DNA from 4 places in the Isoptericola sp. NPDC057559 genome. Region 4 is predicted to be linked to each of the others. Evidence: riboswitches for the same ligand, from Rfam matches in the RefSeq annotation. Region 4 holds a riboswitch; each other region holds the start of a gene.
What was found. Region 4 has a riboswitch for thiamine pyrophosphate ahead of ACFU5J_RS21800 (ECF transporter S component). Riboswitches for the same ligand answer to the same signal wherever they lie in the genome.

Region 1 (8,287 bases), on a different contig from region 4:
CAGACCCCCGCCGCCAGCCAGGCCCAGGCCGAGACCGCCATCCGCAAGGCCCGCGGAGCCCTGAAGCGCTACCGGTTCATGGCGATCCTCACCGGTGTGATGCTGCTGATCCTGTGCTTCGAGCTGTTCTTCAAGTACGTGGTGAAGGTCGACGTCGTCGTCGACTACCTGGGCTGGGTGCCGTTCGCGCACGGCTGGATCTACGTGGTCTACCTCGTGAGCGTCCTCGACCTGTGGTCCAAGATGCGCTGGGGCTTCGGGCGGCTCGCCACGATGGTCTTCGCCGGCGTCGTCCCGGTGATGTCGTTCATCCTCGAGAAGCGCGTGCACGCCGGCGCGGACGCCAAGCTCGCCGCGCTCGCGGAGCGGTACTCGGCATGAGCGACCCGGCCGCCGTCGCCCTCGCCCCGCTCGTCGCGCCCGGCCCGGCGCTCGACGCCGCCCGCCTCGCCCGGTACGCCCGGCACCTGCCGCTGCCGGGCGTCGGCGCGGAGGGGCAGCGGCGGCTCGCCGCGGCGCGCGTGCTGGTCGTGGGCGCGGGCGGCCTGGGCAGCCCGGCCCTGCAGTACCTCGCGGCCGCGGGCGTGGGCACGCTCGGCGTCGTCGACGACGATGTCGTGGACCTCTCCAACCTGCAGCGCCAGGTGGTGCACGGCACCGCCGACGTCGGCCGGCCCAAGGTCGACTCGGCCCGGGACCGGCTGGCGGACCTGGCGCCCGACGTCGACGTCGTCGCCCACGCGGAGCGCCTGACCCCCGAGAACGTCCTCGACATCCTGCGCGGGTACGACCTCGTGCTCGACGGGGCCGACAACTTCCCGACGCGCTACCTCGTGTCGGACGCCGCGGAGGTCCTCGGCGTGCCGGTCGTGTGGGGCGCGATCCACCAGTTCGACGGGCAGGTGAGCGTCTTCTGGGGCGCGCCCCGGTCGGCCGACGGGGTCCGCGAGCGCGGCGCCACCTACCGCGACGTCTTCCCCGTGCCCCCGCCGCCCGGCACCGTGCCGGACTGCGCCACCGGCGGCGTGCTGGGCGCGCTGTGCGGCACCGTCGGGTCGGTCATGGCCACCGAGGCCGTCAAGCTGATCACCGGCGCGGGCACCACGCTGCTCGGCCGCATCGCGGTCTACGACGCCCTCGACCTCACGTGGCGGCAGCTCGCCGTCCGCCCGGACCCCACGCGCGAGCCCGTCACCGCCCTGCTCGCCGACGACGCCGCGTACGCGGCGTTCTGCGGCCTGCCCGCGCCGTCGGGCGGCGCCGCCGACGCGGGCATGGGCCCGGCGAGCGTCACCGCGCGCGAGGCGGCCGCGCTGCTCGCGGGCGACGCCCCCGTGGCGCTCGTCGACGTCCGCGAGGACTGGGAGGCGCAGGCCCTGCCCGTCGCCGGGTCGCGGCTCGTGCCGAGCGGCGTGTTCCTCGGGCCCGACGGCGCCGACGTGGCGCGCGCGGAGCTGCCCGTCGACCGCCCCGTGCTGCTGGTCTGCGCCGCGGGCGCCCGCTCGGCCCGCGTCGCCGACGTCGCCCGCGCCGCGGGCGTCGACGCCCGGTCCGTCGAGGGCGGCGCGCCCGCGCTCCTCCTCGCCGTCTGACGCCGAGGGGGTCCGCACACCTCGCGAGGTGGCTCGAGCACGGGCCCACCTCGGCATGGTGCGGACCCTCGCGCCGGGCGGGCGGGGCGGTCAGAGGGCGAGGTCGAGGCGGCCGTCGGGCGTCGAGCTGGCCAAGGCGCCCTCGCGCCGCGGGATGCGGCCGGCGCCGGCGGCGAGCCGGCCGGCCTGGACGGCCAGGCGCATGGCGTGCGCCATCCGGACGGGGTCCGCGGCCCGCGTGACGGCGGTGGCGAGCAGGACGCCGGCGCAGCCGAGCTCCATCGCGAGGGCCGCGTCGGACGCCGTGCCCACGCCCGCGTCGAGGATGACGGGGACCCGCGCGGCGGCGGCGATCGCCTCGATGTTGCGCGGGTTGAGCACGCCCAGGCCGGTGCCGATCGGAGCGCCCAGCGGCATGACGGCGGCGCAGCCGACGTCCTCCAGGCGGCGGGCCAGGATCGGGTCGTCGTTGGTGTACGGCAGCACGACGAACCCGTCGCGCACGAGCTCCTCGGCGGCCTCGACGAGGCCGAACGGGTCGGGCAGGAGGGTGACGTCGTCGGCGATCACCTCGAGCTTCACCCAGTCGGTGCCGCACGCCTCGCGGGCGAGCCGCGCGGTGAGCACCGCCTCGCGGGCCGAGAAGCAGCCGGCGGTGTTGGGCAGGGCGCGGATCCCGAGGCGCTCGAGCAGGCCCCAGATGCCGCCGTCCTCGGCGCCCGCCCCGCCGGGCCGCACCGCGACGCGCCGCATCGCCACGGTGGTGAGCCCGGTGCCGGACGCGACCAGCGCGTCCTCGAGCGTCATGAGGTTGGCCGCCCCGCCCGTGCCCATGACGAGGCGCGAGCCGATCGTGGTGCCGGCGATCTCGAGCGGGTCGGCGAGGGTCGCGGTGCTGGTCATGGTTCCTCCTCAGCCGCCCTGGACGGCGGTGACGATCTCGACCCGGTCGCCGGGCGCGACGCGGGTGCCGGCCCACAGGCCGCGGGGGACGACGGCGTCGTTGACGGCGACGGCGATGCCCTGCACCGTGCCGTCGGCCACGAACGCGGGGACGAGGGCGGCGACCAGGGCCTCGACGCCGTCGCCGTGCGGCCCGTCGAGCGGGTAGGGCTCGCCGTTCACGGCGGCGGTGGGGGTGGGGGGCGCGGTGGTCATCGGACGGCTCCTTCGGTACGGCGGGCGGGGGAGGGGGCGAAGCGCCGCGGGTCGGCGGCGGCCAGCGCGGGGTCGGGGGCGGGCGCGCCGGTGAGCGCGGCGACGACGGCGTCCGCGGTGAGCGGCGCGAGCAGCACGCCGTTGCGCCCGTGGCCGACGGCGGCCAGCAGCCCGGGGGCCGCGGTGGCGCCGACCAGGGGCAGGTTGTCGGGGGTGGCCGGGCGGGCGCGCGGCGTGACGTCGACGAGCGCGGCCTCGTCGATGCCGGGCACGAGGGCGCGCGCGTCGCGCAGGAGGGCGAAGACGCCGCCGGCCTCGGCCCGGCGGTCGTCGGGTCGCTCCTCGCTGGTGGCGCCGACCACGACCTCGCGGTGCGCGGGCCCGCCGCCGGGGCCGGTCCCGGTGCCCGGCGCGCGCGGCACGAGGTACACCGGCCGACCCTGCACGGTGCCGCGCACCACGTGCTCGAGGGCGAGCCCGGGGCCGGCGTCGAGCCGCAGGGTGATCCCCTTGACGGGCCGGACGGGCACGGGCGCCTCGGGGACGGCGTCGAGCAGCGCGGCCGCGGGGACGGCGCCCGTCGCGAGCACCACGGCGCCCGCGGCGTGGCGCGCGCCGGCGTCGTCCTGCACCGCGACGACCCGGCCCGCGCGGTCGCGCTCCAGCCGCACGGCGGCACGGGGGACCAGGGCGTCGCCGAGCGCGGCGCGCAGCGCGGCGTGGGCCCCGCGCGGGTCGACGGCGAGGTCGCCCTCGACCGCCGCCGCGCCCGCCAGGCGCGGGCCGAGGTACGGCTCGCGGCGGCGGGCGTCGGCCACGGTGAGCTCGGCCGAGCCGAGCCCCCAGCCGCGGTGCAGCGTCAGGACGCGGCGGAGCAGGGCGAGGTCGTCGGCGTCGTACGCGACGGCGAGGGAGCCGGCCCGCTGCAGGGGGACCTCGCGGCCCGACGCGGCGGCGAGGTCGGCGGCGAAGCCCGGCCAGCGCGCGGCGGACGCGAGGTTGAGCCGCGTCAGCTCGTGCTCGCCGAAGTCGGCCTCCGCGACGGCGGCCAGCATGCCCGCGGCCGCGCGGGTCGCGCCGTCGCCGGGGGCGGGGTCGAGCACCGTGACGGACATCCCGGACGCGGCGGCGCGCCACGCGACGGCGAGGCCGACGATGCCGCCGCCCACCACGACGACGTCGCGGGGGGACGGAGGGACGGACGTGGGCATGTGCGCTCCCTTCGCTGGCATGACCCAGATCAGGTTCGACGGTCGGCTCCTGCGCCCTCTCAGCCCCGAGCGGGGCTCCCGTGCGCCGTCACTGTAACCCGGGCCGTGGTTACCCTGACCGGCGTGACCACGACCAGCGCCGCTCCCGGCACGACGCGCGCCCGCCTCGCCGCCGCCCGCCTGTACCTCTGCACCGACGCCCGCGAGGACCGCGGCGACCTCGAGGACTTCCTGCACGCGGCGCTCGCGGGCGGGGTCGACGTCGTGCAGCTGCGCGACAAGTCCCTCGACGTGGCGCGCGAGCTCGAGCTGCAGGAGGTCGTGGCCCGCGTCGCGGCCGAGCACGGCGCGCTGTGGGCGGTGAACGACCGGGCCGACGTGGCGGCGGTGACGGGGGCGCCCGTGGTGCACATGGGGCAGCGGGACCTGCCCGTCCCGGCCGTGCGGGGGCTGCTCGGTGCGGCCCCGGTGCTGGGCCGCTCCACGCACTCGGCGGCGCAGGCGGCGCAGGCCGAGGCGGACCCCGAGGTCGACTACTTCTGCGTGGGCCCGCTGTGGGCCACGCCCACCAAGCCCGGCCGCGCCGCGGTGGGCCTCGACCTGCTGCGGGAGGTCGCCGCGACCCGTCCCGCCACGCCGTGGTTCGCGATCGGAGGCGTCGACGCAACCCGGCTCGGCGAGGTGCTCGACGCGGGCGCGGACCGGGTCGTCGTCGTGCGGGCGATCACGCAGGCGCCGGACCCGGAGCGTGCCGCGCGCGAGCTCCGCGAGCGCCTCGGCTGACGACCCTCTCCCCGTCGGGCGCTCTCCCCGTCGGGCGCGGGTCGCCGATGGGGAGGTCTCCCCGTCGAATCCTCTCGCCCCGGGCGGGCGGCCCGTGCCAGGGTGAGGCCGACCCCCCTCACGGCCGGCGACGGCCGCCCGGAAGACGGAGCACCCATGACCGCACGGCCCTTCGCCCGCGCCCGCACGGCCACCGCGCTCGCCCTCGCCGGCTCCCTCCTGCTCGCCGGGTGCACCGGCGAGGCGGACGACGACGCGACCGCCACGACGGGCGGCCCGGAGCAGGGCGCGGACGCCGAGCAGGCCGCGGCCGACCCCGGCACGGCGACCGTCGCCGACCAGGCGATGGCCGAGCAGAAGCTCGCCACGCCGCACGGCTCGGACGCCGCCCCGGGCGGCGAGGTGACCGTGACGCTGCGCGCGGTCGAGGTGGGCGACGGCGTGATGACGGTCCGCTGGGCGCTGCGCTGGGACGACGACGCGGCACCGGCCGACGCGGGCGTCAGCTGGTACGACATGTCCGTCGAGCCCGCGACGACGGTGACCGACCGCGCGGGGCTCAAGGCCTACCGCCCGTTCTGCACCGAGGGCGCCTGGCAGGAGGACACCGACAGCGCGACGGACGCGGCGCTCGCGCAGATCCGGTGCCGCGAGTCGATGCTCGTGTCCCCGCTCGAGAAGCACTCCTTCGAGTTCCCCAACCACGGCGCGGTCGAGGTGTCCGCGGTGCTGCCCGCGCCGGAGGGCGAGCCCGCGACCGTCGACGTCCTGCCCGCCGAGGGCCTGCCGCTGTTCACGGACGCGACGGTCACCTACCGCGACGGCGCCGCCGAGTGAGCGTCCGCCGCGCCGTCGCCCCGCTCGCCGCGGCCCTCGCGCTCGTCGCCGCGGGTGCGGTGCCCGCCGCGGCGACGACGGACCCGTCCGCCTCGCCGGCGGCGACCGGCTCCGCGGCCGTGGCCGACCCCGACCTGCTGACGGCGGCCGCGGACGCGCTCGCGGAGGCCCGCGCGCGGGTGGAGGGAGCGGAGACCACCCCGGAGATGGCGGCCGACGCGGCGGTCGACCTCCGCGCGGCGGACTCCACGTTCGCGCTGCGGCCGGACGACTCCACCACCGTCCTGGAGAAGAAGCGGGAGAAGAAGGAGGACACCGTCGTCACGCTCACCGCCGACCTGCTGTTCGAGTTCGGCGAGGCCACCCTCACGCCGGAGGCGAGGGCGGCGGTGGCGGAGCTCGCCGAGGACGTCCCGCAGGGCGCGACGGTGCGCGTGGACGGGTACACCGACTCCGTGGGCGCGGACGCGTTCAACCGGAGGCTCTCGACGCAGCGCGCGACCGCCGTCGCCGACGTGCTCGGGGCCGAGCGCCCGGACCTGGCCCCGAAGGTCGAGGGGCACGGCGAGCAGGACCCGGTGGCGGAGAACGAGGTCGAGGGCGAGGACAACCCGGCGGGCCGAGCGCTGAACCGCCGCGTGGAGGTGACCTACCCGACGCGGTGAGCGGGCCGACGGCGGGTGGCGCGCCGCTACGATGGGTCGGTGACGTCTCCCGCCACCGACTCCCCCCGCCCGGTCCTGGTCGTCGACTTCGGCGCCCAGTACGCTCAGCTCATCGCACGCCGCGTGCGCGAGGCCAGCGTCTACTCCGAGATCGTGCCGCACACGTTCACCACGGAGCAGATGCTCGCCAAGAACCCGGCGGCGATCATCCTGTCGGGCGGGCCGTCGTCGGTGTACGCCACCGGCGCGCCGTTCGTCGACCCTGCGCTGTTCGAGGCGGGCGTCCCGGTGCTCGGCATCTGCTACGGCTTCCAGGCGATGGCCCAGGCGCTCGGCGGCACCGTGGCCCAGACGGGGCAGCGCGAGTACGGCGGCACCGAGGTCGAGGTCTGCGAGGCCGGCGTGCTGCTGGCCGGCACGCCCGACCACCAGACCACCTGGATGAGCCACGGCGACTCCGTGCACGCGGCGCCCGCCGGCTTCCAGGTGCTGGCCACGTCGTCCGGCTCGCCCGTCGCCGCCTTCGAGGACACCGGCCGCCGCCTGTACGGCGTGCAGTGGCACCCGGAGGTCAAGCACTCCGCCCACGGCCAGGCCGTGCTGGAGAAGTTCCTCTACGAGGGCGCCGGCCTGAAGCCCGAGTGGACGGCCGGGAACGTCATCGCCGACCAGGTCGCCGCGATCCGCGCGCAGGTCGGTGACGCCCGCGTCATCTGCGCGCTGTCCGGTGGCGTCGACTCCGCCGTCGCGGCCGCCCTGGTGCAGCGCGCCGTCGGTGACCAGCTCACCTGCGTGCACGTGGACCACGGCCTGCTGCGCGAGGGCGAGGTCGAGCAGATCGAGCGCGACTTCGTCGCCTCCACGGGCGTGAAGCTCATCATCCGCGACGAGAAGGAGCGGTTCCTCACCGCCCTCGCCGGGGTCAGCGACCCGGAGACGAAGCGCAAGATCATCGGCCGCGAGTTCATCCGCGTCTTCGAGGACGCGCAGCGCGACATCGTCGCCGAGGCGGGCGCGCACGGCGAGGAGGTCAAGTTCCTGGTGCAGGGCACGCTCTACCCGGACGTCGTGGAGTCGGGCGGCGGCGAGGGCGCGGCCAACATCAAGAGCCACCACAACGTGGGCGGCCTGCCGGACGACCTGCAGTTCGAGCTGGTCGAGCCCCTGCGCACCCTGTTCAAGGACGAGGTCCGCGCCGTGGGCCGCGAGCTCGGCGTGCCGGAGGAGATCGTCGCCCGCCAGCCGTTCCCCGGCCCCGGCCTGGGCATCCGCATCGTCGGCGAGGTCACGGCCGAGCGCCTGGCCACCCTCCGCAAGGCGGACGCCATCGCCCGCGAGGAGCTCACCAGGGCGGGCCTGGACGGCGAGATCTGGCAGTGCCCCGTGGTGCTGCTGGCCGACGTCCGCTCCGTCGGCGTGCAGGGCGACGGCCGCACCTACGGCCACCCGATCGTGCTGCGCCCGGTGTCGTCGGAGGACGCCATGACGGCCGACTGGACGCGCCTGCCCTACGACGTGCTGTCCGTCATCTCCACCCGCATCACCAACGAGGTGAGCGAGGTCAACCGTGTGGTGCTCGACGTGACGAGCAAGCCGCCGGGCACCATCGAGTGGGAGTGACACCCCGCGGCCCCGCCCCCCGGAAGGGGAGCGGGGCCGCGGTCGTTCCCGGGGTCGCGGTCAGGAGATCGCGAACGAGCTCGCCCGGTTGTCGAGCGCGCCGAGCCGGCCGGTGCGGTCCACCCAGCCCGTGTGCGTGCCGTTCTTCGACGCGCCGTCGAACAGCTTGATGTCGCAGTGGTTGTACGTCCGGACCGACGTCACCTTGTTGGACATCGCGCCGAGGACGGAGCCGCCCTCGTTGTCGGTGGTCTTCGCCGTGCAGCCCACCTTGTACTTCGGGTTGAAGATGACGACCTGCCGGCCGGAGTAGTTCGCCCCGTCGTACAGGCGGGCGACGACCAGCCCCTTGCCGGGGGAGTACGGCTTGCAGCCGAACGTCCCGTCGAGGACGGCGCAGTACAACGTGCTCGACGACGCG
Region 2 (8,287 bases), on a different contig from region 4:
ACGGCTGCGGCGCCGCTGGGACCGCGAGGCGGCGGGCTACGACCGGGCCTTCGCGGCCGCGGAGCGGCGGATGTTCCCCGACGTGCGCGGGCGGCTGTGCGCGCGGGCCCAGGGCCGCACCCTCGAGGTGGCGGCGGGCACGGGGCTCAACCTGGCGCACTACCCCCGGGCCGTGACCGCGGGCGCGTACACGGGGGTCGAGTGGAGCCCCGCGATGCTGGAGCTGGCCCGCCGCCGTGCGGCGGGGCTGGGCCTGGACGACGTCGACCTGCGGCTCGGCGACGCGCAGGCCCTCGACCTGCCCGACGCCGCGTTCGACACCGTCGTGTGCACGTTCTCGCTGTGCGCCATCGGCTCCGACCGGGCGGCCCTCGCGGAGATGACGCGCGTGCTGCGGCCCGGTGGCCTGCTGCTGCTCGCGGACCACGTCGCCTCGAGCGTCTGGCCGCTGCGCGCGCTGCAGGCGGCCGCCGACCTGGTGAGCGTGCCGCTGGCCGGCGAGCACTTCGGCCGCCGCCCCGCGCGGTGGGTCCAGGAGCAGGGGCTCGTCGTGGAGGAGCACGAGCGGACCCGGGCGGGGGTCATCGAGGTCGTGGCCGCGCGCCTCCCGGCGGGGTGGTCGGGACCGGTCAGCCGCTGACGACGAACGCGCCGTCGCCGCGCGGCGGCACGTCCTCGACCTCGACGCGGGTGACGACGGCCGCGGTCGGGCCCTCGCGCAGGAAGGCGAGCATCGCCGCCACGGCGTCGGGGGCGCCCTCGACCTCGGCCTCGACGGTGCCGTCGGGCAGGTTGCGCACGAGGCCGACCACGCCCGCGTCGGCCGCGGCCCGGCGCGTCGCCCAGCGGAACCCGACGCCCTGGACACGGCCGTGCACCCGCACGCGCCGCCGCACCGTGGTGGTCATCCGGCCCTCCGTCCGTCAGTCGAACATGTCGCCGATGTCCCCGATGTCGTCGAGGATCCCGCCCAGCACCATCCCGCCCAGCACGGCGCCGAAGACGTCCGAGCCGCTGCGGCCCGCCGGGCGGCGGCCGCCCTCCCAGCCGCCGTACCCCCGGTCGCCGCCGTTGTAGCCGCCGTCCCACCGCTGGCCGCTGCCGGCGCGGGCGATGTCGCGGTGCGCCAGCGTGGCGGCCTCCGCCGCGAGGGCCGCGCCGCGGCGGGCCGCGGCGAACGCCCGCTCCGGGTCCGCCGCCGTCCGCGCCTGCGCCACCTCGCGCTCCGCCTCCGCGAGCCGCGTCCGCGCGTCCGGCCCGACGGGGGCGCGGTAGTCGTCCACGACGGAGCGCGCGGCCGTGAGCTGCCGCTCGGCGTCGTCGAGCGCGGGCCCGAGGCGCGCCGCGGCCTTCCGGGTGCGCTCGTCGCGCTCCGCCCGCTCGGCCACGGCGTCGTCGAGCGCGGTGTTGGCCTCCCGCACGCGCGTGAGGGCGTCGAGGGGGTCGCCCGGCTCGCCCGGCGCGGGCAGCGACGCCAGCGCGGCCTCGAGGGCGTCGACGGCGCCGTCGATCCGGCCCGCGCGCACGTTGGCCGGCAGGGCGCGGGCCTGGGCGAGCTCGGCGCGCGACTCGGCGACGATCGCGCCGAGCGCGGCCTCGGCGCGCAGGGCCTCCGCCTCGTAGTCGTCGACGGCGCGCAGCAGCCCCTCGGCGCGGCGCACGGCCTCCTCCGCCGCGCGGGCGGCGGCGCCGGCCTCCGCCACCTGCTGCGTCGTCAGACGCTTGCGGGCGGCGGCGGTGCTGCGCCCGGCGAACTCGAGGAGGCGCTCCGCCTGGTCGGGGTTGTCCGCGACGGGCAGCAGGGCGCGCTCGGCGTACTGGCCGCGCAGCCGCTCGAGGTCCGCACGCGCGGCCGGCACGGCCTCGCGCACCCGGGCGAGCTCGCCGTCCACCCGGGCGACGACGTCCGGGGTCGCGCGGACGGTCTGCCGCAACCCGGCGAGGCCGCGGTCGATGTCGTCCAGGGAGCCGCCGGCGGACCGGCACAGGTCGACGATCCGCGCCGACCACTCGCGCCGCTCGGCGTCCGTGTCCGGCACCTCGTCGTGCAGCCGCTGGTTGAGGTGGAACGCCTCGGCCAGGCGCTCGCGCGCGCGCCGCAGCGTGGGCGCGAGCTCGCGGGTCTCCCGCTCGCCGAGCTCGGCCACCGCGAAGGCGAGCTCGTCCTCCGCGAGGCGGGCCCGCTCGTCCGTGCGCACCAGCGCGGAGCCGGCCTCGACGCCGAGCCGCTGCAGCTCCGCCTCGAGCTCGGCCGCCCGCGCCCGGGCGGCGTTCCTGCGCCGCGCCGCCCAGACGGCCACCGCCGTGACCAGCACGACCACCACGACCAGGCCCGTCACGATCCCGACGATCTGCCCCGCATCCATGGTCGGCATCGTAGGCGGCGCGCGGCAGGTGCGGGGACGCCCGGCCGCGGCGCCTCCCCGAGACCGGTCAGGGCCAGGGCCACGCACGCGTGGTCCTGGCCCTGACCGGTCGTGGGCGGGTGTCGTGCCTCAGTCGCGGCGCCGCGCGACGCGGAGCGCCACGAGGACGGCCGCGCCCGCGAGCACGACGACGCCCCCCGCGATGCCCAGCACGACGACCAGCTCGGAGGAGCCGCCGGTGCCCGTGGTGCCGGTGCCGCTCGCGGGCCGGGCCTCGTCGGCGCCGGCGGCGGGGGAGCCGCACGGCGTGGCGGCGGCGTCCGGGGTGGCCGCGGTGGTCCCGGCGGGCGGGTCGTAGGTGAACGAGAACTGCCCGCTGGTCGGGTGCCCGTCGGCGGACACGATGCGCCAGTCCACGGTGTACTCGCCCGCCGGGCCGAGCGTCACCGGCACGGACGCCGTGCGGTCCTGGGTGGTGGGGCACCCGGTCGCGTGCTCGGCGCCGTCCGCGTCGGTCACGGAGATCACGGTGCTCGACCCGTCCGCGGCGAGGTTGAGGACCGCCTCGTCGAAGGTCACCTCGACGGACTCGGGCGCCTCGGTCACGGTCGAGCCCGTGGCCGGCGTCGTCCCGACGACGACGTTGTGCGCGCTCGCCGGCCCGGCCAGCCCGACCGCGCCCGCGAGGGCGAGCCCGACGGCGCCCGCGCCGGCCAGGAGCGCGCGGCGGGCCGTGCCGCGCCGGCGGCGGGTCACTGCTGCCCCGTCCGGGCGCGCGTGCGGGCGAGGGCGGCGACGCCCGTCACCGCGCCCACGAGGCCCAGCCCGAGGCCGGCCGCGCCGAGCGCGAGGGGCAGGGTGTCGTCGGAGCCGCCGTCGGCGCCCGCCCCGTCCGACGCCTGCGCCGCCGTGTCGGACGCGGCGCCGTGCGCGTCGCCCCCGGTCGCGGGGACGACCTGCAGCACGGGGGCGGGGTGCTCGGGCTCGTCGTCGCCCGTCGCGGGCTGGTCCCACTCGACGACCTCGCCGTCGGAGTACGTCTGCGTGGTCGGAAGCGTGATCGTGTCGACGCCGTCGGGCACGGCGCCGGCCGAGACCGAGAAGCGGAGGAACTCTCCGGGCGCGATGCCGGCGTCCGGGTCGTCGGCGGTCCACTCGACGCTCGCGGGCGCCTCGGTGAGGGTGGTGCCCTGGACGTCGACGGGCTCGGGCAGCGCGGCCCGGGTCACCTTCGCGCTCCACCCGGGGACGGGCTCGACGGACACGCTGGTGAACGGCGTGTCGGTCGGCAGGGCGACCTTCACGGCGGTCGTCGAGGCCTCGGGGGACTCGTTGGGGACCTTGAAGGTCAGGGTGGCGTAGGCGCCGGACTCGGCCGAGTCCGGCGTCACCGTCACGTGCGCGGACGCGGCGGCGGCGCCGAGCACGAGGGCCGGGACGGCGAGGGCGGCCGCGCCGGCGAGCCGGCGGGTGCGCACGGCGACGGCGGCGCGGCGGGGGCTGGTGCGGGCAAGGGTGGTCGAGGACATGGCTGTCTGCTCCGGTGGTTCGAGGGGGTCGTGGGACGGCGGGGCCCGCCCCGTCCGACCTCGGACCGGGGCAGGCTCAGGCGGCGCGCACGAGGGCGCCGCGCCACGACGGCGGTCCGCGCGGCGCGGGGCGGCGGCGGGCGTCCCAGGGCAGCGGGCGCCAGGCGGGCCCGGCGACGACCGGGCCGCGCCGCACCACGGGCAGCGCCGGGGGGCCCTGCACCAGCAGGGCGACGTGCGCCAGGTGCGAGGCGACGTTCGCCGCGGCCCGGTCGCCGGCGGCCAGCAGCAGCGCCGTCAGGACGACCGCGACGGCGTGCGCGGCGAGCATCCACGTGGTGGTGCCGCCGTCCGCGGCGTGCTCCAGGTGCGTGGCGACGCCGGCCGCGGGAGGCAGGGAGCCGGGCCCGAGGTCGTGGCCGGCGTGCCCGGCGAGGGCGGTGGCCGTCGTCCCGGCGTCACCGGCGGGGGCGGCGCCGAGCACCGACAGGGCGGAGTGCTGCACGAGCTGCAGCGCGACCATGGCGGGCAGCAGGCGACGGAGCGTCAGCCGGCGTCGCGCCGTCCAGACGGCGACGGGCGCCGAGAGCGCCAGCACGACCAGCCACGCGAGGGGTGCACCGGGCAGCGAGCCGCCGGCCAGGAGGTGGGCGGCGGCCGCGATGCTGAGCGTCGTGCCGGCGACGAGGAGCTCGCGCACACGACGGACGACCACGGACACCCCCGCACCCTATCCCGGCGGGCGACGCGCCTGGTGGGACGCGCGGACGCCCCTCGCGGGCGGTGGGCTACGGTGGCGCCGAACGACACGGGGTGCCTCCCGCCGTCGGCCCCGGCCGGCGCCTGGACGCTGAGATCACACCCGTCGAACCTGATCTAGCTCGTACTAGCGAAGGGATGTCGGCATGAGCGTGCGCGCACGTTACGACAGCTCCGCCCACCAGGGCACCACCGACCGTGGCACCACGGGCCAGGGCACCACCGAGCACGGCACCACCGACCGCGCGGCCCCGCCCAGCCGGCCCCGCGTCCTCGCGATCGCGGGCTCCGACCCCTCGGGCGGCGCCGGGGTCCAGGCGGACCTCAAGGCGGTCGCGGCCGCGGGCGGGTACGGGATGGCGGCGCTGACCGCCCTGACGGCGCAGAACACCCGCGGCGTGCGGGGGGTGCACGTGCCGCCCGCGGAGTTCCTCACGGCCCAGCTCGACGCGCTCGCGGACGACGTCGCGATCGACGCGGTGAAGATCGGGATGCTCGCGGCCGCGCCCGTCGCGCGGGCCGTCGGGGCGTGGCTGGACGGGCTGCCGGGCGGGGCGACGTCGCCCCGCCCGGCCGTCGTGCTCGACCCGGTGATGGTGGCCACCAGCGGCGACCGCCTGCTCGACCCGACGGCCGAGCGCGCCGTGCGGGACCTGCTCGCGAGGGTCGACGTGGTCACGCCCAACCTGCCGGAGCTCGCGGTGCTCGTCGAGGAGCCGCCGGCCGCCTCCTGGGCCGCGGCGCTCGACCAGGCGCGCCGGCTCGCCGCGCGCCACGACGTGCTCGTGGTGGCCAAGGGCGGTCACCTGACCGGCGACGACGGCGCCGGCGCCCCGGACGCCCTCGTCGGTGCCGACGGCGTGCTGCTGGAGCTGGCCGGCGAGCGGGTGCGTACGACGGCGACGCACGGCACCGGCTGCTCCCTGTCGAGCGGGCTGGCGGCCCGGTACGCCCGCACCGGCGACTGGGCCGAGGCGCTGCGCGCCACGAAGGCGTGGCTCGCGGCCGCGATCCGGGCGGGGGAGGCGCTGCGCGTCGGCGGCGGGCACGGGCCCGTCGACCATCTCGCGGAGAGCACCCCGTCGGGCGCGGTGGAGCGGGAGCGGCCGGGTGCGCAGGACGGTGCCGCCGCCGCGGCCGGCCGGGCCGCCGTCGACCGGTGGTGGGACGCCGCCGCCCCGGTGCGCGCCGCGATCGACGGGCTGCCGTTCGTGCGCGCGCTCGGCGACGGGTCGCTCGCCGCCGACCGGTTCCGCACCTACCTCGAGCAGGACGCGATCTACCTGCGCGAGTACTCCCGCTGCCTGGCCCGCGCGAGCCAGCTCGCCCCCACGCGCGCCGAGCAGACCTTCTGGGCCGGCGGGGCGCACGGCGCGCTGGTCACGGAGCTCGACCTGCACACGAGCTGGCTCGGCGGCGAGCCGACCGACGTGCCGGCCAGCCGGACGACGGCGGCGTACCTCGAGCACCTGCGCGGCGCGGGCGACGACTACGCGACGCTCGTCGCCGCCGTCCTGCCCTGCTACTGGATCTACCAGGACGTGGGGGAGCGGCTGGCCGCGCTGAACCGCCCCGGCCACCCGTACTCCGCCTGGCTGGGCACCTACGCCGACGAGGAGTTCGCCGCCTCGACCCGCCGGGCGGTCGCCGTCCTGCGCCGCGCCGCCGGGGACGCCGGGCCCGCCACGCGGGCGCGGATGGCGGCGGCCTTCCAGCGGGCGTGCGAGCACGAGCTCGCGTTCTTCGACCAGGCCGCCGAGCCCCGTGCGGTCGCGCTCGCCGGGGCCGCGGCGGGGTGAGGTCCGCCGCGCCGGGGCGCCTCGGGTCACCCGCCGGGTCAGCCCGGCGCCATGCCTTCGCCGCGCCTTCACCGCGTGCCGGGCAAACGCTTGCCAAGGAGGGGTGACCGGGGCAAGCGTGTCGGTGGCGGGTGTCAGAATGGTGGTGATGCCCGACACAACGCGCGCACCGCGCAGCAGCAGCAGAGGCGCCGCAGGCGCCGATCCCTCCGACAGTCCGAGGAGGAGCTCCGCCTCCTCCGCCGCGCGCCGACCCGCCGCGCCCGGCACCCCGCCCGGCCGGTCGTCGGGGCCGCCCGGTCCCGCCGGCCCGCAGGCCACGGCCGCCCCCGCGGGCTCCGAGCTCTCCACGATCGCGTCGGTGCGGCGGCTGTACCCGTACGTGCGCCCGGCCGTGCCCCGCCTCATCGGCGGCCTGTTCTCCGCGCTGGGCGCCAGCCTCGCCGCCCTCGCGATCCCGCGCGTGCTGCAGACCCTGGTCGAGGGCCCGCTCGCCGAGGGGGCGGCCGCCCACGACCTGGGCGCGCTCGTCGTGCCGGTCGTCCTGGTCCTCGTGCTCGGCGTCGCCGAGGCCGGCTTCGTCCTGCTGCGGCGCAACCTCGTGATGTACCCCGGCACGCGGATCGAGGCGGAGATGCGCATGTCGCTGTTCCGCCACCTGCAGGACCTCCCGGTCGCCTTCCACGACCGGTGGCCCGGCGGCCAGCTGCTCAGCCGCATCATGGGCGACCTCGGCCTGCTCCGCCGGTGGCTGATCTTCGGCCTCCTGCAGCTCGTGGTCAGCGCCGTGACGATCGTCGTCGGCGTCGGGATCCTCCTGGCCACCGCCGGCTGGCTCGGCCTCGTCTACCTCGCGGGCGCGATCCCCGTGACGGTCATCGCGTTCCGCTTCTCGCGGCGCTACCGCGTCATCGCGCGCCTCTCGCAGGACCAGTCGGGCGACCTCGCCACCACCGTCGAGGAGTCCGTGCACGGCATCCGCGTGCTCAAGGCCTTCGGCCGCGGCCGCGACGCCCTCGACTCGTTCACCGACCAGGCCGAGGAGCTGCGCCAGACGGAGATCCGCAAGGCCGGCAACCAGGCCACCGTCACCACCGCGCTGCAGCTCATCCCCGAGGTCACCCTCGCGGTGTGCCTCGTGCTCGGCACGGTCCTGGCCGCCCAGGGGCAGATCACCGTCGGCAGCCTCGTCGCGTTCTTCCTCACGGCCGCCGTGATCAACGGCCCCGTGGTCGACCTCGGCATGACGCTCTCGATGACGCTCAACGCCCGCACCGCCGTCGACCGCTTCTTCGAGGTCATGGAGACCCCGAACCCGCTCGCCGACCCGGCGGACCCGGTCGAGGTGGGAGCCTCCCGCGGGCAGCTCGAGCTGCGCGACGTGACCTTCCGGTACGAGGACTCCGCGCGCCCCGTGCTCGAGCACGTCGACCTCGAGCTGCCGGTCGGCACCACCACGGCGCTCGTGGGCCTCACCGGGTCCGGCAAGTCCACCCTCGCCATGGTCGTCCCGCGCATCTTCGACGTCACGGGCGGCGAGGTGCTGCTCGACGGCGTGGACGTGCGCCGCATGCGGCGCCACGACGTGCGGCGCGCCGTGGCGGTCGCCTTCGAGGACCCCACGCTGTTCTCCGCGTCCGTGCGCGACAACGTGCTGCTCGGCGTCCCGGAGGCCGGCCCCGACGCCGTCCCCGAGGCCGAGCGGGAGCGCCGGCTGCACGAGGCGATCGAGGTGGCCCAGGCCGGCTTCGTCGCCGACCTGCCCCAGGGCGTCGAGACGCGGATCGGGGAGGAGGGGCTGTCCCTGTCCGGCGGGCAGCGCCAGCGCCTCGCC
Region 3 (8,287 bases), on a different contig from region 4:
TCACGCCGCCCACGGCGAGGTGCTCCAGCTGGAGCAGCACGACCGCGCCGGCGTTCGCCGCCCCCAGCGGGCCCAGCAGCGAGACCAGCAGGACCGTGCCGCTCAGCACCAGCCACGCCGTGCGGCCGCCGCCCGGGCGGCGGAGCAGGAGCGCGCGGACCCCCCACCCGCCGAGCGCCGCGGTGAGGCTCGTCGCGATGACCAGGGAGATCGTGACCTCGAAAGTGCCCGTGCCGGCCCGCACCTGCGGGTCGACGCCGGCCAGCGTCCCGACGAGGAAGACCACCGCCCCGGCCAGCACCGCGCCCACCACCACCGACCGCGGACGGTTCCACCAGGCCCGGTCGCGCCAGGAGCGCCCCGCCGGGCCGCCGGGCGCCCGGCCCTGCGCCGCGGTGCCGGTGCCGGTGCCGGTGCCGTCCGTCGTGCTCTGCGTCCCGTCCATGTCGTCCCCTCCTTCGGCGCCGGCGCCCTGCCGACGGGACGACGGTCCCGCGCGGGCCACCTGGTGCGCGCCCTGCCGTGGTCGGTCGTCGGCGCGCCGCCAGGCGGGAGCACCCCCGACTTTCGTCGGTGTCGCCCGTGGGAGGTCCGCCGTAGCGTCCCGGTCATGACCACCACCGGCACCACCCCGAACCCCGCCGAGGCCCGTCCCGGCGGCTGGTCGGAGTACGACCCGTGGGCCCCGACCGACCAGGGCCCGCCCCCCGCGCCGCGCGGGATCCTCGTGGCGGCATGGGCGCTCGTCGCCGCGCTGACGGCGGCCGCGACGTTCGCCGTCGCGGGCGCGGCCCCGGTGCGCGGCACCGGGACGATCTCCGTCCTCGTGCCCGCGGGCGTGGACGTCGCCGTCGGCGTCGCTGCGGTCGCGCTGGTCCCGCTGCTCTTCACGCGCCGCAGCGTGGCGGCCGCGGTCGCCCTCGCGGCCCTCGCCGCGATCTCGGGGGCGGCGACGCCCGCCTCGACCGTCGCCACGTTGCAGGTGGCGCGCTGGTACCCGGTCCGCACCGCGGCGTGGGTCGCCGGCGCGGGGGTGCTGGGGCACGCCGTCCAGGCGCTGTGGCGGCCGGTGGGCCTGCCCCTGGGCTGGTGGCTCCTGTGCGACGTCGCGGTGCACGCCGCGCTCTTCGGCTGGGGCGCGTACGGGCGCGAGCGCGCCCTCGTGCTGTGGTCGCTGCGCGACCGCGCGCGCCGGGCCGAGGCTGCGCAGGAGCAGCGCGTCGCCGAGGCGCGGACCGCGGAGCGCACCCGCATCGCCCGCGAGATGCACGACACGCTCGCGCACCGCCTGTCGCTCCTGGCCGCCACGGCCGGCGCGATGGAGTACCGGCCCGACGCCGACCCGGCGCAGCTCGCGGCGGCCGCGGGCCGGGTGCGTGCCGGCGTGAGCGACGCCCTGGAGGACCTGCGCCAGGTGATCCGGCTGCTGCGGGCCGGCCCCGACGACCTCGGCCCGGTGCCCGGCCTCGACGACGTGCGCCGCCTGGTCGACGACTCGCGCGCCGCCGGCACCACGGTCGCCTTCGAGCGCACGGGTGACGACGTCCCGCCCGCCGCCGTCGCGACGGCCGTGTTCCGCGTCGTGCAGGAGGGCCTCACGAACGCCCGCCGGCACGCCCCCGGCTCGGCGGTGCGGGTGACGGTCGCGACCGCGCCCGGCGAGGTCCGGGTCCGCGTGGCCGACGACGGTGCCGCCCCGGGCAGCACGCCCCCCGCCGGCGTGGGGACCGGGACGGGGCTGGTCGGGCTGCGCGAGCGGGCCACGCTGCTGGGCGGCACGCTCTCGGCGGGCCCGGACGGCGCGCCCGACGGGTCGCGCGGCTTCGCGGTGGAGGCGTGGCTACCGTGGGACGCGTGACGACGCTCCCCGACACCGACCCCGCCGGCGCCGACGACCCGGGGACGGTCGTACGCCTCGTGCTCGTCGACGACGACCCTCTGGTGCGGGCGGGCCTGCGGCTCATGCTCGACGGCGCGCACGGGATGCGCGTGGTGGCGGAGGCCGCCGACGGGGCCGACGTGCCGGGCGTCCTGGACGCGCACCCGGCCGACGTCGTCCTCATGGACCTGCGCATGCCGGGCGTCGACGGCGTCACCGCGACCCGGCGGGTGCGGGCGCGCCCGGCGCCGCCGGCCGTCGTCGTGCTGACCACGTTCGACACGGCGGAGGAGGTCGGCGGCGCGCTGCGCGCCGGGGCCGCGGGCTACCTGCTCAAGGACATGCCGCCCGCCCGCATCGCCGCGGCCGTGCGCGCGGCCGCGGCGGGCGAGCCGGTCCTGGCGCCGGACGTCGCGCGGCGGCTCATGGAGTCCGTCGCCGGGTCGGACGGCGCGCGCGACCGTGCCCGCGCCGCCCTGGACGCGCTCACCGCCCGCGAGCGGGACGTCGCCGTCGAGCTGGGCCGCGGCGCGTCGAACGCCGACATCGCGGCGCGCCTGTACCTCAGCGTCCCCACGGTGAAGGCGCACGTGTCGAGCGTGCTGGAGAAGCTCGGGCTGGAGAACCGCACCCAGGTCGCCCTCCTCGTGCACGACGCCGGCGAGGCGTAGGGCTCAGCCGCCGGCGGGCACCTCCTCGCCCGGGCAGCCGAGCGGGTCCGCCGCCGTCACCGTCTCCGGGCACGACCGGTAGGTCCAGGTCCGGTCACCGAACGTGTCCTGCGTGCGGTCGACGTAGACCTCGAGCCCGTCGATCCTCGGCCCGACGCGGTGGTACTCGACGATCGGGTCCCCCTCGATCGTCCGAGACCGCACGATGAGCTCGGCGCCGTCCCCTCGCGCCGACGCCGCGTCGAGGCAGGCGAACGCCTCGGCCAGCTCCGTCGTCGGCTCGCCCTCCCCGAGGTCCGGGCGCGCGGTCACCTCCCCGCACGTCGGGAGCGGCTCACGGGCGGCGAAGGCGCCCTCGCCGTTCCCCGGACCGCACGCGCCCAGCAGCGCGAGGCACGGCACGCCCCACGCCGCGGCGGCGAGCCGCCGCCTCCGGCCGTCAGACCGCGTCATGCCTCGATGATGTCGTCACGGCGGCGGTCCTTGCACCGGACGCACCGGACGCGTCCGGGGAGTCGCGGGGGTCCGGTGCGTCGCCCGGGGACAGGCCGAGGAACTCGGCCACGCGCGGGCCGGCGGGCGCGCGCAGCAGCACGTCCGGGGCGTCCACCTGCAGCAGCCGGCCGGCGTCCATGACGGCCACGCGGTCGGCGACGGTGAACGCCTCGTCGTGGTCGTGCGTGACGAACACGGCGGTGGTGCCGGTCGCCTTCAGGGTGTCGCGGACGTCGACGGCGAGGCGCTCGCGCAGCCGGCGGTCCAGGGCGGACAGCGGCTCGTCGAGCAGCAGCAGGCGCGGGCGCGGGGCGAGGGCGCGGGCCAGCGCGACGCGCTGCTTCTCCCCGCCGGACAGCGTCGCGACGGACCGCCGCTCGTAGCCGGCGAGGCCGACGTCGGCGAGCAGCTCGGCCACCCGGGCGGCGCGCTCCGCCCGCGGCAGGCCCTGCGTCTCGAGGCCGTAGGCCACGTTGCGCCCGGCGTCCCGGTGCGGGAAGAGCTGCCCGTCCTGGAAGAGCAGGCCGAAGCCGCGGCGGTGCACGGGCACGCCCGCGAGGTCCGTGCCGTCGAAGGCGACGCTGCCGCCCGCGAGCGGCTCCAGCCCCGCGACGGCGCGCAGCAGCGACGACTTGCCGCAGCCGCTCGGCCCCAGCAGCGCCACGATCTCGCCGGCCGCGACGTCGAGCGACACCCCGTCGACGGCGACCGAACCCGGCCGGCGGCGCGTGGCCCCGTACCGGACGACGGCACCCGTGACGGCGAGGCCCCCCTGGCGGTCGTGCCCCATCAGAACTCCCCTCCCGGCCGGTCGCCCCGCAGGCGCTCGGCCACCATCATGACGGTCGCGGTGAGCACGGCCAGCACCACGGACGCCGCGAGCGCCATGCCGTAGTTCTCGGCCCCGGGCCGCCCGATCAGCCGGAAGATCACCACCGGCAGCGTCGCCGTCTCCGGGCGGGCGAGGAACGACGTCGCGCCGAACTCCCCCAGCGAGACGGCGAAGGCGAACCCGACGGCGAGACCGAGCGACCGCGCGCCCAGCGGCCCGTCGACGGACCGCAGCACCCGCCCGGGCGCCGCGCCCAGGGTGGCGGCCGCCTCGCGCAGGCGCGGGTCGATGGCCCGCAGCACGGGCAGCATCGTCCGCACGACCAGCGGGATCGCCACGACGGCCTGCGCGATCGGCACCAGGGCGCCGGAGGTGCGCAGGTCGACGTCGAGCCCGAGCGGCCGGTCCAGGGTGATGAGGAAGCCGAACCCGACGGTCACCGCGGACACGCCGAGCGGCAGCATGAACGCGGCGTCGAGCACCCCGACCGCCCGCCGCAGGCCGGCCCGGCGCGGGCGCCGGGACACGACGAGGGCCACGAGCCCGCCGACGACGACGGCGATGGCCGCGGCCCAGGCGGCGGTGCGCAGCGAGTTCGCGAGCGCCTCCCACACCGTGACCGTGAGCGCGTTGCGCCCGCCGGTGGTGCCGAGCGCCGCGTAGTTGGCGAGGCTCCACGACCCGTCGGGGCCGTGCAGGGACCGGGTGACGAGGCCGGCCATCGGGAGCACGAGCAGGCCCGCCACGACGACGAGCGTGACGAGGGCGGGCACGATGTCCGCGCCGTCGGCGCCCCCGCGCAGCCGCAGCCGGTGCGCGGCGACCCGGTCGCTGGTGAGGTGCAGCGCGCGCTCCCGGCGGGACCGGGCCCGGGAGCTGACCGCCAGGGCGGCCCCCACCACGACGAGCTGCAGCACCGAGAGCACCGCCGCGGAGCGCAGGTCGAGGAACTGGGTGGTGCGGATCCAGATCTCCGTCTCGATGGTGCCGTAGCGCAGCCCGCCGAGGACGAGCACGACGCCGAACGCCGTCGCGCAGAACAGGAACACCACCGCGGCGGCCGAGGCGATCGCCGGCCCGAGGGCGGGCAGCGTCACCGTGCGGAAGGCGCGCCAGGGCGTGGCGCCGAGGGCTCGCGCCGCCTGCTCGGCGCGCGGGTCCAGGCGCTCCCACATGCCGCCCACGGTGCGCACCACGACGGCGTAGTTGAAGAAGACGAGCGCCAGCACGATGCCGGCGAAGCTCTCCTCCAGGTGCGCCCAGCCGAGCGGGCCACCGGGGGCGAACAAGGCGCGGAACGCGACGCCGACGACCACGCTGGGCAGCACGAACGGCACGGTGACCAGGCCGCGCACGAGCGTGCGGCCCGGGAAGCGGCACCGGTACAGCACGTACGCGCCCGGCAGGCCCAGCAGCACGGACAGCACCGTGCCCGTGACGGCCTGCGCCAGCGTCTGGCCGACGATCCGCCACGTGCGCGGCTGCGACAGCACCTCGGCGAAGCCGGACAGGTCGAGCGCGCGCCCCGCCGCGGTCTCGGTGAAGAACCCCTGCAGGACGAGCGACACCACGGGCCACGCGAAGAAGACCGCGAGGAACCCCAGCGGGAGCACGACGGCGGCGCCCCAGCCGAGCCATGCGCCCCAGCGGTCCGCGCGCCACCGCGCCGACCGGGTGACCCGCGCGGCCGGGACGCCGGTGCGGCGCATCAGTCGACGACCGTCGCCGTCCACTGCTCGATCCACTCGTCACGGTGCGCGGCCACGTCGGCGGGCGCCACCTCGAACGGCTTGTCGGCCAGGGGTGCGAACTGCTGCCAGTCGGCGGGCAGCTCGACACCCGGGTCGGCCGGGTACATGTACATCTGCCCGGGCACGTCCGCCTGGAACGCCTCGGAGGTGAGGAAGTCGACGAGCTTCTCGGCGCCCTCGGGGTTCGCGGCGCCCGTGAGCACCCCCGCGTACTCGACCTGCCGGAAGCACGTGTCGAGCATCGCGCTCGTGGTCGACGACTTCCCGTCGTCGGTCACCGTGAACGCGGGGGACGTCGCGTACGACAGCGCGATCGGCCGCTTGCCGCCCTCGCCCGCGCCGGAGAAGTCCACGTAGTAAGCGTCCTCCCACGACTCGGCCACCTTGACGCCGTTGGCGCGCAGGTCGGACCAGTAGCCCTGCCAGCCGTCGGCGCCGAACGCGCCGATCGTGGCGAGCAGGAACGCGAGGCCCGGCGACGACGTCGCGGGGTTCGTGACGACGGTCAGGTCCTGGTACGCCGGCTTCGCGAGGTCCTCCAGCGTGGCCGGCGGCGTGACGTCGTTCTTCTCGAACCAGCCGTCGTCGAGGTTCATGCAGACGTCGCCCACGTCGACGGGCGTCAGCGTGCCCGCGAGGTCGTCCGGCGCGTACGCCGCGACCCGCGGGTCCAGGTCGGCCGGCTGGTACTTCTGGAAGACACCCGCGTCGACGACCCGCGACGCGTAGGTGTTGTCCACGCCGAAGACGACGTCGCCCAGCGGCGCGTCCTTGGTGAGCACGAGCTGGTTCACCAGCGTGCCGGCGTCGCCCGGGGCCACCTGCTTCACGGTGAGGCCGGACTCCTTCTCGAACGCGGCCAGCACGTCGTCGGAGACGGCGAACGAGTCGTGCGTGACGAGCGTGAGGGTGTCCGACGCGCTCGCCGCGTCGTCCGGCCCGCTCCCGCCGCCGCACGCCGCCAGCAGCGGCAGCAGGGCGACGACGGCGACGCCCGCCGCGGCCGTCGTGGTCCGGGGCCGCGAGGTCCTGTGGGTCATGCTGTCCTCCTCAGAGTGCGAGAAGGGGGTCCTGCGGGCACCCGGCACCGTCGTGGTGCGGCCGTCCCGCAGGGAACGAGATTCCCGACTTCCTCCACCGGTCCTAACCGGGTCAGGTTCGAGGGTCTGCGGCGTTCCGCACTCTCAGCGCCGGTGGGCGCTCCCCTGTCGTATCACCACGAGCCTACACACCGGCGCCGCGCTACCGTGGTCCCGTCCGCGGGGCCCTGGTGTGACATGCCTGACGTGCCACGACGCCCGCGGGCACCGTACGACGACGCACCGGCCACGCCGGGGACCGACCGAGGGAGAGCACGTGACGGACACCGAGCAGCCGCTGGGCGTGAAGGTCGGCACGGTGGTGCTGACGATCGCCGCCGGATGGGTCGCGCAGAAGCTGATCGGGGTGGTGTGGGAGAAGGCGACGGGCAACGTCGCCCCCACCAACGTGGACGACGACGAGATCTCCATCATCCAGGCCGTGACCTTCGCGGCCGTCTCCGGGGGCGTCGCCGTCCTCGCGAAGCGGCTCGCGCGCCGGGGGGCCGTGCGCGCGGCCGCCCGCTTCATCCCCAGCCACTGAGCGCCGACGGCCCGGGCCCGCACCGCGCGAGCCCGGGCCGTCGCCCGTCCGGAGCCGCGCGTGCCGAGCGTGAGGGTCAGCGGCTCGCGCGGGGCCGACGGCGCGCGAGCTGCGCGTCGTGGCCGTGGGGCCGGTCCACCGGCCGCACGGCGGCGAGCGCGTGGCTCAGCCGGTCGGCCGCGTCCTTCGCGGGCGGCGCCCCCCGGACGACCTCCGCGGCGGTGAGCGCCGTGTCGCGGTCGCCGACGGGCCGCGAGAGCTCCTTCATCACCTGCTCGCCCGCGGACTGGGCGGAGACGCCCACCTGGGCGCCGACGTCGGTGAGCACCTCCGTGGCCACCGACTCGTCCACGCCGCAGACCGCCATGATCGCGCCCTTCGCCTGCTCCGACGCGGCGGCGGCGACGAACGCCCGCGAGACGGCGCGGTGGGCCTCGCGCTCCAGCGCGTCGCGCACCACGGGGCTGGTGTCGATGACGTAGCCGACGAGCTGCGACGACGCGCCGTCGGCGCCGTGCCGGGCCTGCCCGGTCACCACCACCGAGTGCGTGCGCCCGTGGTCGTCCACCACGCGGTGCCCGCCCGCGAACGGGCGCCCGGTCCCGAGCGCCACCGTCGCGGTGCGGGAGAGCCGCTCGCGGTCGTCGGGGTGCAGGTGGGCGCGGAGCACCTCCGGACCGGGCTCGATGGCCCCGGGCTCCCGCCCGAAGATCCGATAGACCTCGTCCGACCACCACCACGAGCCCGTGGCGACCTCGACGCGGTACTGGCCCACGAGCAGCTGGCTACCGGCGCCGAGCAGCTCCGCGAGAGCGACGAGCTCGCGGCGCTGGTGGTCGTTCGGAGTGCCGGGTATCGACATGGCTCACCTCCCAGTGCGGTGCAGCTGGGTCTGCCAGGCAGATCTCTTGGCTTCACACGGTACCGGGACGAGGCGTCGGCGCCACCCCGTGGAGGGGCTCGCGCGGGGGAAAATGCGGACCCGTGGCAACGGTGTGCGCCGGCGCCCGTCGCGCGGAGCACTCGACCCCGTGGT
Region 4 (5,975 bases):
ACGCCGTGTGGCCCGCGGGGGTCGCGACGCTCCCCGTCGTCGACGACGGGGTGCGTATCGCCGCCGCCTGGCAGGACCCGGACGCCCCCACGAAGCTGCTCGCGCTCGACCTGCGGCTCCCCGCCCACCCTGGGCGCGTCTACCGGGTCGTCAAGGTGTGGGCCTACGACCTGGAGCGCGAGGGCCAGTGCGACGCCGTCGTGCGCGCCGAGGGCGAGGAGCCCGACCCGTCCGGCTACCCCGCGCGCGGCACCGAGGCGTGGCTCGCCTGGGACGCCGAGGCGGGCCTGCTGCGCGCGCACGAGCACCGCAACCGCACCGAGGGCACGGGCGGGCCGCTGCGGACACCGCCCGGCGGGATCCCGCCGCGCAGCGCGGCCCTGCACGCCGTCGCCCTGTCCATGCTGTGCCACGAGGGCGACGCCGGGATCGGCGGGGAGCGCGTCGTGCGCGAGCTGATCGGGAACGGCGCCCTCGGGTGGGCGGGCGTCCGCCTCGCCGCGCGCGCCCTGGTGACGCAGCCCGCGGCGAGCCCCGCGCGCATGGTCCGCCTGGTGGAGCGGCGCCCCGCCACGCTGCCCGCCCTCTGGCCGGTGCTCACCGAGGCGGTCGCCGCGGCGGGGGCCACCGACGGTCCCCTGCCCCGCTGGCTCCCCCGCGTGCTCGACGTCGCCGACGCCTCGCTGCCCTACCTCGCGGAGGCCGCCCGCCGCGGTCTCGTCCCCGCCGACGCCGCGACCTTCCCCGGGCTGGAGGCGGTCGCCGCGCGACCCGGCCGCGCCGTGGGGCCGGCCAAGGCCCGCGCGCTGCTCGCCGCCGTCGAGAGGCAGGGGCTCACGCGCGCCGCGTCGTGAGGAGCAGCGCCGGCAGGTGCCGCTCGTCGTCGGCCGGCCGCGCGACGAGCTCCGCGTCCGTGACCTCGGTGGACGTCCAGTCCGCCGACGCGAACGCGGCGCGCAGGTCGTCCGCGGTGGTGCCCCAGCCGAGACCGGCGTGCACCGACATCGCGAGCACGGCGACGAGCGCGCCCGGCGGGCAGATCGCGGCGAGCCCGGCCACGTAGGCGGCGCGGCCGCCCGCGTCGAGGGTGTGCAGCAGGCCGGAGTCCAGCACGGTGCGCGGCCGCACGTCCAGCCGGTCGAGATGGCGGGCGTCGGCCACCTCGAAGCGCACCTCGCCGGGTGGCTCGAGGATCGCCTCGGCGGCCCGCTCCCGGGCGCGGGAGATCGCGTGGGCCGCGCCGTCGACCCCCAGGACCCGGTGCCCGGCCCGCGCGACGGCGAGCGCCAGCACGCCGGTGCCGCACCCGGCGTCGAGCACGGGGTCCGCGAGCACGGACCGGCGCACGAGGGCGAGGAGCGCGGGCTGGGGCCGCCCGATCTCCCACGGTGGCGGGACGTCCCCCGCGTACAGGGCGTCGAAGTCGTGCTCCGTGCGTGCCTCCGGTCGGTCCATGCGCGCACCTCCTCCCCCAGTGTGCGCGCCTGCCGTCTACCCGGCCGCGAGGACGGCGAACGGCAGCGCCGCGACCAGCACGCCGACGCCGAGCACGACCGTGTCGTGCCGGGCCCACGGCGCCGGCTCGGCCCACGTCCGCGACCCCGCTCCCGCGAAACCGCGGGCGTCCATCGCCACCGACATCGTCGTCGCGTCCCGCAGCGTCGCCGCCAGGACGGCGAACGTCACGGAGGCGGCGTGCCGCCCGCGGTCGAGGTGCCCGCGCCCCGGCCCGAGGCCGCGTGACCGGCGGGCGCGGGACGCCTGCTCCCAGACGGCGCCGAGCCGCTCGAACCGCTGGAGCGCGGCAGCCACGCCGACCACGAACCGCGCGGGCAGCCGCAGGCGCTGGCCCAGCTGGTCGGCCAGCCCGCTCGGGTCGACCAGGGGCGCGAGCGCGACCCCGGGCAGGGCGAGCACCGCGATCCGCATCCCCGCGACGGCCGCGACCTCGAGGTCGCGCCCGCCCAGCAGCCACGTGGACCACGTGACCGACGCGACGGCCACGACCACGGCCAGATAGCGGGCCGGCGCGCCGGACCTCCGCGGCAGGCCCGCCACCCCGCAGACGAGGCAGGCGCCCAGCGCGACGGCCGCCGACGCCAGGTCGCGCACCCCGAACGAGGCGACCAACCCCAGCAGCCCGAGCGCCACGAGCACGAGCGGGTTCACCCGCCCGAGCACCCCGGTCACGCCGCCACCACCCGCCCCGGGCCGGACGCGCCCCGGTCCTGCCCGTCCCGCCTGCACGGCGGCAGGGCGACGCGGTGGTCGGCGAGGCCGACGAGGTGCCGGTCGTGGGTGCTCGCCGCGACGGTGGCGCCGTGCCCCGCCGCGGCGACGGCCCACCCGGCCACCGCCGCCCACGTGTGCCGGTCCTGGCCCACGGTCGGCTCGTCGAGCAGCGCCAGGGGAGGCCGGTGCGCGAGCGCCGCCGCCAGGGCCAGGCGCCGCTGCTCGCCGCCGGAGAGGCGGAACGGGTGCGCGTCGGCGAGGTGGTCGAGACGCAGCAGCCCGAGCACCGCCTCCAGGTCCACCGGCACGCCCAGCCGCCGACCGGTGAGCACCACCTCGTCGCGCACGCGCAGGGCGAGCAGCCCGTGCTCGGGGTGCTGCGGCACCCAGCCGCAGCGGCGGGCGAGCTCGCGGGACCGGGTGCCGCGTCCGGGCGCCCCGGCGAGGCGGCCCCGCGCGGGCCGCAGGTGCCCGGCCAGGGCCGCGACGAGCGTGGACTTCCCGGCCCCCGAGGGGCCGGTGATCGTGGTGAGACGGCCGGCAGGGAGGCGGGCGTCGACGCCGTCGAGCGCGCGGGTGGTGGTGCGGCCGTGCAGGCCGCGCGTCGTGAGGTCGACGCCGAGCGCGTCGACGGTCACGTCGGGCCCGGCGTCCTCCGGCGCGACCAGCGCCGCGGGCACCGACAGCGGGGTGGGCGCCGGCACCCCCGGGAGCCAGACGCCGGCGTCCGTGAGCGCTGCCCGGAGCGCGGGCTCCGTCCCCGGCCCCGGCGGGCGCAGCGCGCCCGGCGCGACGTCGTGCGTGACGACGCCGCCCGGGCCGAGCACGACCACCCGGTCCAGGTGCTCCAGCCACGGCCCGACCTGGTGGTCGACGACCACCAGCGAGGTGTCGGTGCCGGCGATCGCGTCGAGCACCGCGGACCGCACCTCGGCCGCGGCGTCCGGGTCGAGCATGGCGGTCGGCTCGTCGAGGAGCAGCAGGTCCGGGTCGCGGGCCAGCGCGCCGGCGAGCGCGAGCCTCTGGAGCTCGCCGCCCGACAGCGCCGACGTGGGCCGGTCGAGCGGGTACCGCAGGCCCACGCGGTCGAGCGCCCCGCGGGTGCGGCGCCAGATCTCGTCGCGCGGCAGGCCCGCGTTCTCGGGCCCGAACGCGACGTCCCTGCCGATCCGCTCGGCGACGACGGCGGCGCCCGGGTCCTGCAGCACGAGGCCGACGACGCCGTCCACGTGCGCGGTGCCGGACAGGTCGCCCGGCAGCGGGTCGCCGAGCACGCCCGCCAGGGCGTGCAGCACGGTCGACTTGCCGGCCCCGCTGGGCCCGACGAGCCCGACGCGCTCCCCGGCGCCGACCGTGAGGTCGAGCCCGTCGAGCACGGGTGCCGCCCGACCGGTGGGGCGCCACGTGAGGCCCTGCAGCCGTGCGCGCGCCACCCCTCAGCCCCGGGCGGCGCGGTCGGCCAGGTCCCTGCCGGGCCCGAACGCGTCGAGCACGCCGGCGCGGGCGAGGGCGCGCACGAGCGCCGCGCCGCCGAGCCCGGCGAGGAGCGCGCCGGACAGCGCGAAGAGGCCGAGGTAGGCGAGGCGGAAGCCCCACTGCCAGTCGGGGTAGTAGGCGAACCACTCGTAGACGGCGCCGCAGGCGCCCGCCGCGGCGCCCGACAGCGCCGCGACGGCGCTGCCGAACCGCCGGTACAGGAACAGCGCCAGCACGAGCTCGACGCCGAACCCCTGCACGACGCCCGAGACGATGGCGGAGAAGCCCCAGCCTGCGCCGAGCAGGGCCTCGACGCTCGCGGCCACGACCTCGGTGAGCAGCGCGGCGCCGGGCTTGCGGACGATGAGTCCGCCGAGCACGCCACCGAGCAGCCATCCGCCGCCGAGCAGGCCGGTGGCCGGCGGGAACACGACGACCAGACCGGCCGAGAGCAGGTGGTAGAGCTGCGTCCAGCCCCAGAAGACGACGCCGACGGCGACGCCGAGCATCGCCATCGTGACCAGGTCGACGGTGCGGTACCGCAGGTTCGCGCGAACCGTCCCGAGGACGGTCGGACGTGCGATGGGCGCGGACATTCCAGGTAACTCCCTTCGCCGGTGCTAACCGGAGCAGGTTCCAAGGGTCTGCGGCTCGTGCCCGCACTCTCAGCGCCCCTTCGACGGCGCTCCCCTGTCATGGGTGTCTTCAGATGTGGCGGCCGACGACGCGGCCGCAGCCCACCCTAGGCGACCGGTCGCCGGGCGCAAGGTCGTCCCGCAGCGTGGGCCGGCGCGAGACCCCGCACATGCGAGAAGGCCCGGAACCTGAGGGTTCCGGGCCTTCTCGTCGGGGTGGAGCTGAGGGGACTCGAACCCCTGACCCCCTGCATGCCATGCAGGTGCGCTACCAGCTGCGCCACAGCCCCGAGAACCGACTCTCGTGGCCGCGAGCGACCGACGATTCGTCTGATTCGGTGTGTTCCTCCGGTCTTGCGCCCCTCGGAACGTCGATATCTTAGGCAGACTTCGGGTCAGGTTCCAAATTCCAGTCCGGACCGGCCTGCCAGTGGTCCAGCGGGTATCCGGCGCCCACGTTGTGCGCGACGAGCCGCCAGGCCGGGACGGCGCCCTCCCCCGACCGGTGCAGGTGCGACCAGTGCACGTTGTGCATGCCGGCCAGCCCGCGCCACGAGGTCGGGTCGAGACCGAGCAGGGCCGTGACCCCCAGGGAGATCGCGGCGCCGTGGGAGACCAGCACCAGGGTCGCGTCGTCGTCCAGCTGCTCGGCGTGCTCGGCGACCGCCTCGGTCATCCGCGCGGCGACGGCCGCCTTGGACTCGGCCCCCGCGCCCGCCGGCTCGGCACCCCGCCGCCAGGCGGCGTACTCCTCGGGCCAGCGCGCGGAGATCTCCGCGCCCGTCATGCCCTCCCAGTCGCCGAAGCCGCGCTCGCGGAGCCGCACGTCGGTCTGCACGGGGGCGCCGCCGAGCGCCTCCGCGTACGCGGTCGCCGTCTCGAGGGCGCGGCCCAGGTCGGAGGACACGATGCGCGTCGCCCGGTGCGACGACGCGAGGGCGGAGCCGCCCTCCCCCGCCTGCCACCGGCCGACGTCGTCGAGGGGGATGTCGATCTGCCCCTGCAGCCGCAGGGACGCGTTGTACGCCGTACGGGCGTGGCGGAGCAGGACGACCGTGCCGGCCGTCACCGCTCGTCGCCCGCGAGGCGGATCGCTCCGTCGCCCGCGGCGTCGCCGTACTCCGCCGCCGCGGCCGCGCCGTCGCCGCCCCGCGCGTCCTCGGGCAGGTCGATGGCGGGGCAGTCCTTCCAGAGGCGCTCCAGCGCGTAGTACACGCGGTCCTCGGCGTGCTGCACGTGCACGACGACGTCGCCGAAGTCGAGCAGCACCCAGCGCGCCTGCGCCTTGCCCTCGCGACGGATCGGCTTGGCGCCGGCCTTGATCATCGCCTCCTCGACGGCGTCCACGATCGCCGAGACCTGGCGCTCGTTGGTGCCGGACGCGATGAGGAACACGTCCGTGAGGACGAGCTGCTCGCTCACGTCGAGCGCGATGATCTCCTGCGCCTTGCGGTCCGAGGCGGCCCGGGCGGCGGCGATCGCCAGCTCGACGGCGCGGGGGGTGGCGGTCATGCTGCGGCTCCAGGCTGGGGTGTCGTGAGGGAGTGGGTCACCGCGGGTGCGGCGGAGTCGGTGCTGAAGCTCTTGTCGTCCGAGCCGGCGAGCAGGAGCTTCCACACCAGCAGGCCGAGC

Region 1: another riboswitch for thiamine pyrophosphate. It lies ahead of thiO (glycine oxidase ThiO); the one in region 4 lies ahead of ACFU5J_RS21800 (ECF transporter S component).
Region 2: another riboswitch for thiamine pyrophosphate. It lies ahead of ACFU5J_RS19530 (bifunctional hydroxymethylpyrimidine kinase/phosphomethylpyrimidine kinase); the one in region 4 lies ahead of ACFU5J_RS21800 (ECF transporter S component).
Region 3: another riboswitch for thiamine pyrophosphate. It lies ahead of ACFU5J_RS10645 (thiamine ABC transporter substrate binding subunit); the one in region 4 lies ahead of ACFU5J_RS21800 (ECF transporter S component).

The regions. Positions count from the first base shown of each region.
Region 1 is NZ_JBHVFQ010000003.1:195,836-204,122, forward strand. Features, by position in the region: gene ACFU5J_RS05940 (DUF3817 domain-containing protein) at 1-381, shown strand, start outside; gene ACFU5J_RS05945 (ThiF family adenylyltransferase) at 378-1,592, shown strand; gene ACFU5J_RS05950 (thiazole synthase) at 1,683-2,495, opposite strand; gene thiS (sulfur carrier protein ThiS) at 2,505-2,750, opposite strand; gene thiO (glycine oxidase ThiO) at 2,747-3,961, opposite strand; TPP riboswitch at 3,951-4,053, opposite strand; gene thiE (thiamine phosphate synthase) at 4,085-4,744, shown strand; gene ACFU5J_RS05970 (hypothetical protein) at 4,901-5,581, shown strand; gene ACFU5J_RS05975 (OmpA family protein) at 5,578-6,246, shown strand; gene guaA (glutamine-hydrolyzing GMP synthase) at 6,286-7,866, shown strand; gene ACFU5J_RS05985 (hypothetical protein) at 7,927-8,287, opposite strand, start outside.
Region 2 is NZ_JBHVFQ010000031.1:15,188-23,474, forward strand. Features, by position in the region: gene ACFU5J_RS19500 (class I SAM-dependent methyltransferase) at 1-640, shown strand, start outside; gene ACFU5J_RS19505 (acylphosphatase) at 630-908, opposite strand; gene ACFU5J_RS19510 (hypothetical protein) at 924-2,366, opposite strand; gene ACFU5J_RS19515 (copper resistance protein CopC) at 2,496-3,122, opposite strand; gene ACFU5J_RS19520 (YcnI family protein) at 3,119-3,895, opposite strand; gene ACFU5J_RS19525 (hypothetical protein) at 3,972-4,616, opposite strand; TPP riboswitch at 4,695-4,810, shown strand; gene ACFU5J_RS19530 (bifunctional hydroxymethylpyrimidine kinase/phosphomethylpyrimidine kinase) at 4,801-6,453, shown strand; gene ACFU5J_RS19535 (ABC transporter ATP-binding protein) at 6,815-8,287, shown strand, end outside.
Region 3 is NZ_JBHVFQ010000008.1:163,146-171,432, forward strand. Features, by position in the region: gene ACFU5J_RS10615 (DUF6069 family protein) at 1-445, opposite strand, end outside; gene ACFU5J_RS10620 (sensor histidine kinase) at 611-1,858, shown strand; gene ACFU5J_RS10625 (response regulator transcription factor) at 1,855-2,550, shown strand; gene ACFU5J_RS10630 (hypothetical protein) at 2,554-3,003, opposite strand; gene ACFU5J_RS10635 (ABC transporter ATP-binding protein) at 2,990-3,835, opposite strand; gene ACFU5J_RS10640 (ABC transporter permease) at 3,835-5,586, opposite strand; gene ACFU5J_RS10645 (thiamine ABC transporter substrate binding subunit) at 5,586-6,668, opposite strand; TPP riboswitch at 6,741-6,845, opposite strand; gene ACFU5J_RS10650 (DUF4235 domain-containing protein) at 6,985-7,251, shown strand; gene ACFU5J_RS10655 (PAS domain-containing protein) at 7,328-8,113, opposite strand.
Region 4 is NZ_JBHVFQ010000052.1:255-6,229, reverse strand. Features, by position in the region: partial or broken gene ACFU5J_RS21820 (hypothetical protein) at 1-854, shown strand, start outside; gene ACFU5J_RS21815 (class I SAM-dependent methyltransferase) at 835-1,455, opposite strand; gene ACFU5J_RS21810 (energy-coupling factor transporter transmembrane component T) at 1,492-2,190, opposite strand; gene ACFU5J_RS21805 (ATP-binding cassette domain-containing protein) at 2,187-3,665, opposite strand; gene ACFU5J_RS21800 (ECF transporter S component) at 3,669-4,304, opposite strand; TPP riboswitch at 4,298-4,410, opposite strand; tRNA gene ACFU5J_RS21795 (tRNA-Ala) at 4,561-4,633, opposite strand; gene ACFU5J_RS21790 (histidine phosphatase family protein) at 4,723-5,412, opposite strand; gene rsfS (ribosome silencing factor) at 5,409-5,855, opposite strand; partial or broken gene ACFU5J_RS21780 (hypothetical protein) at 5,852-5,975, opposite strand, start outside.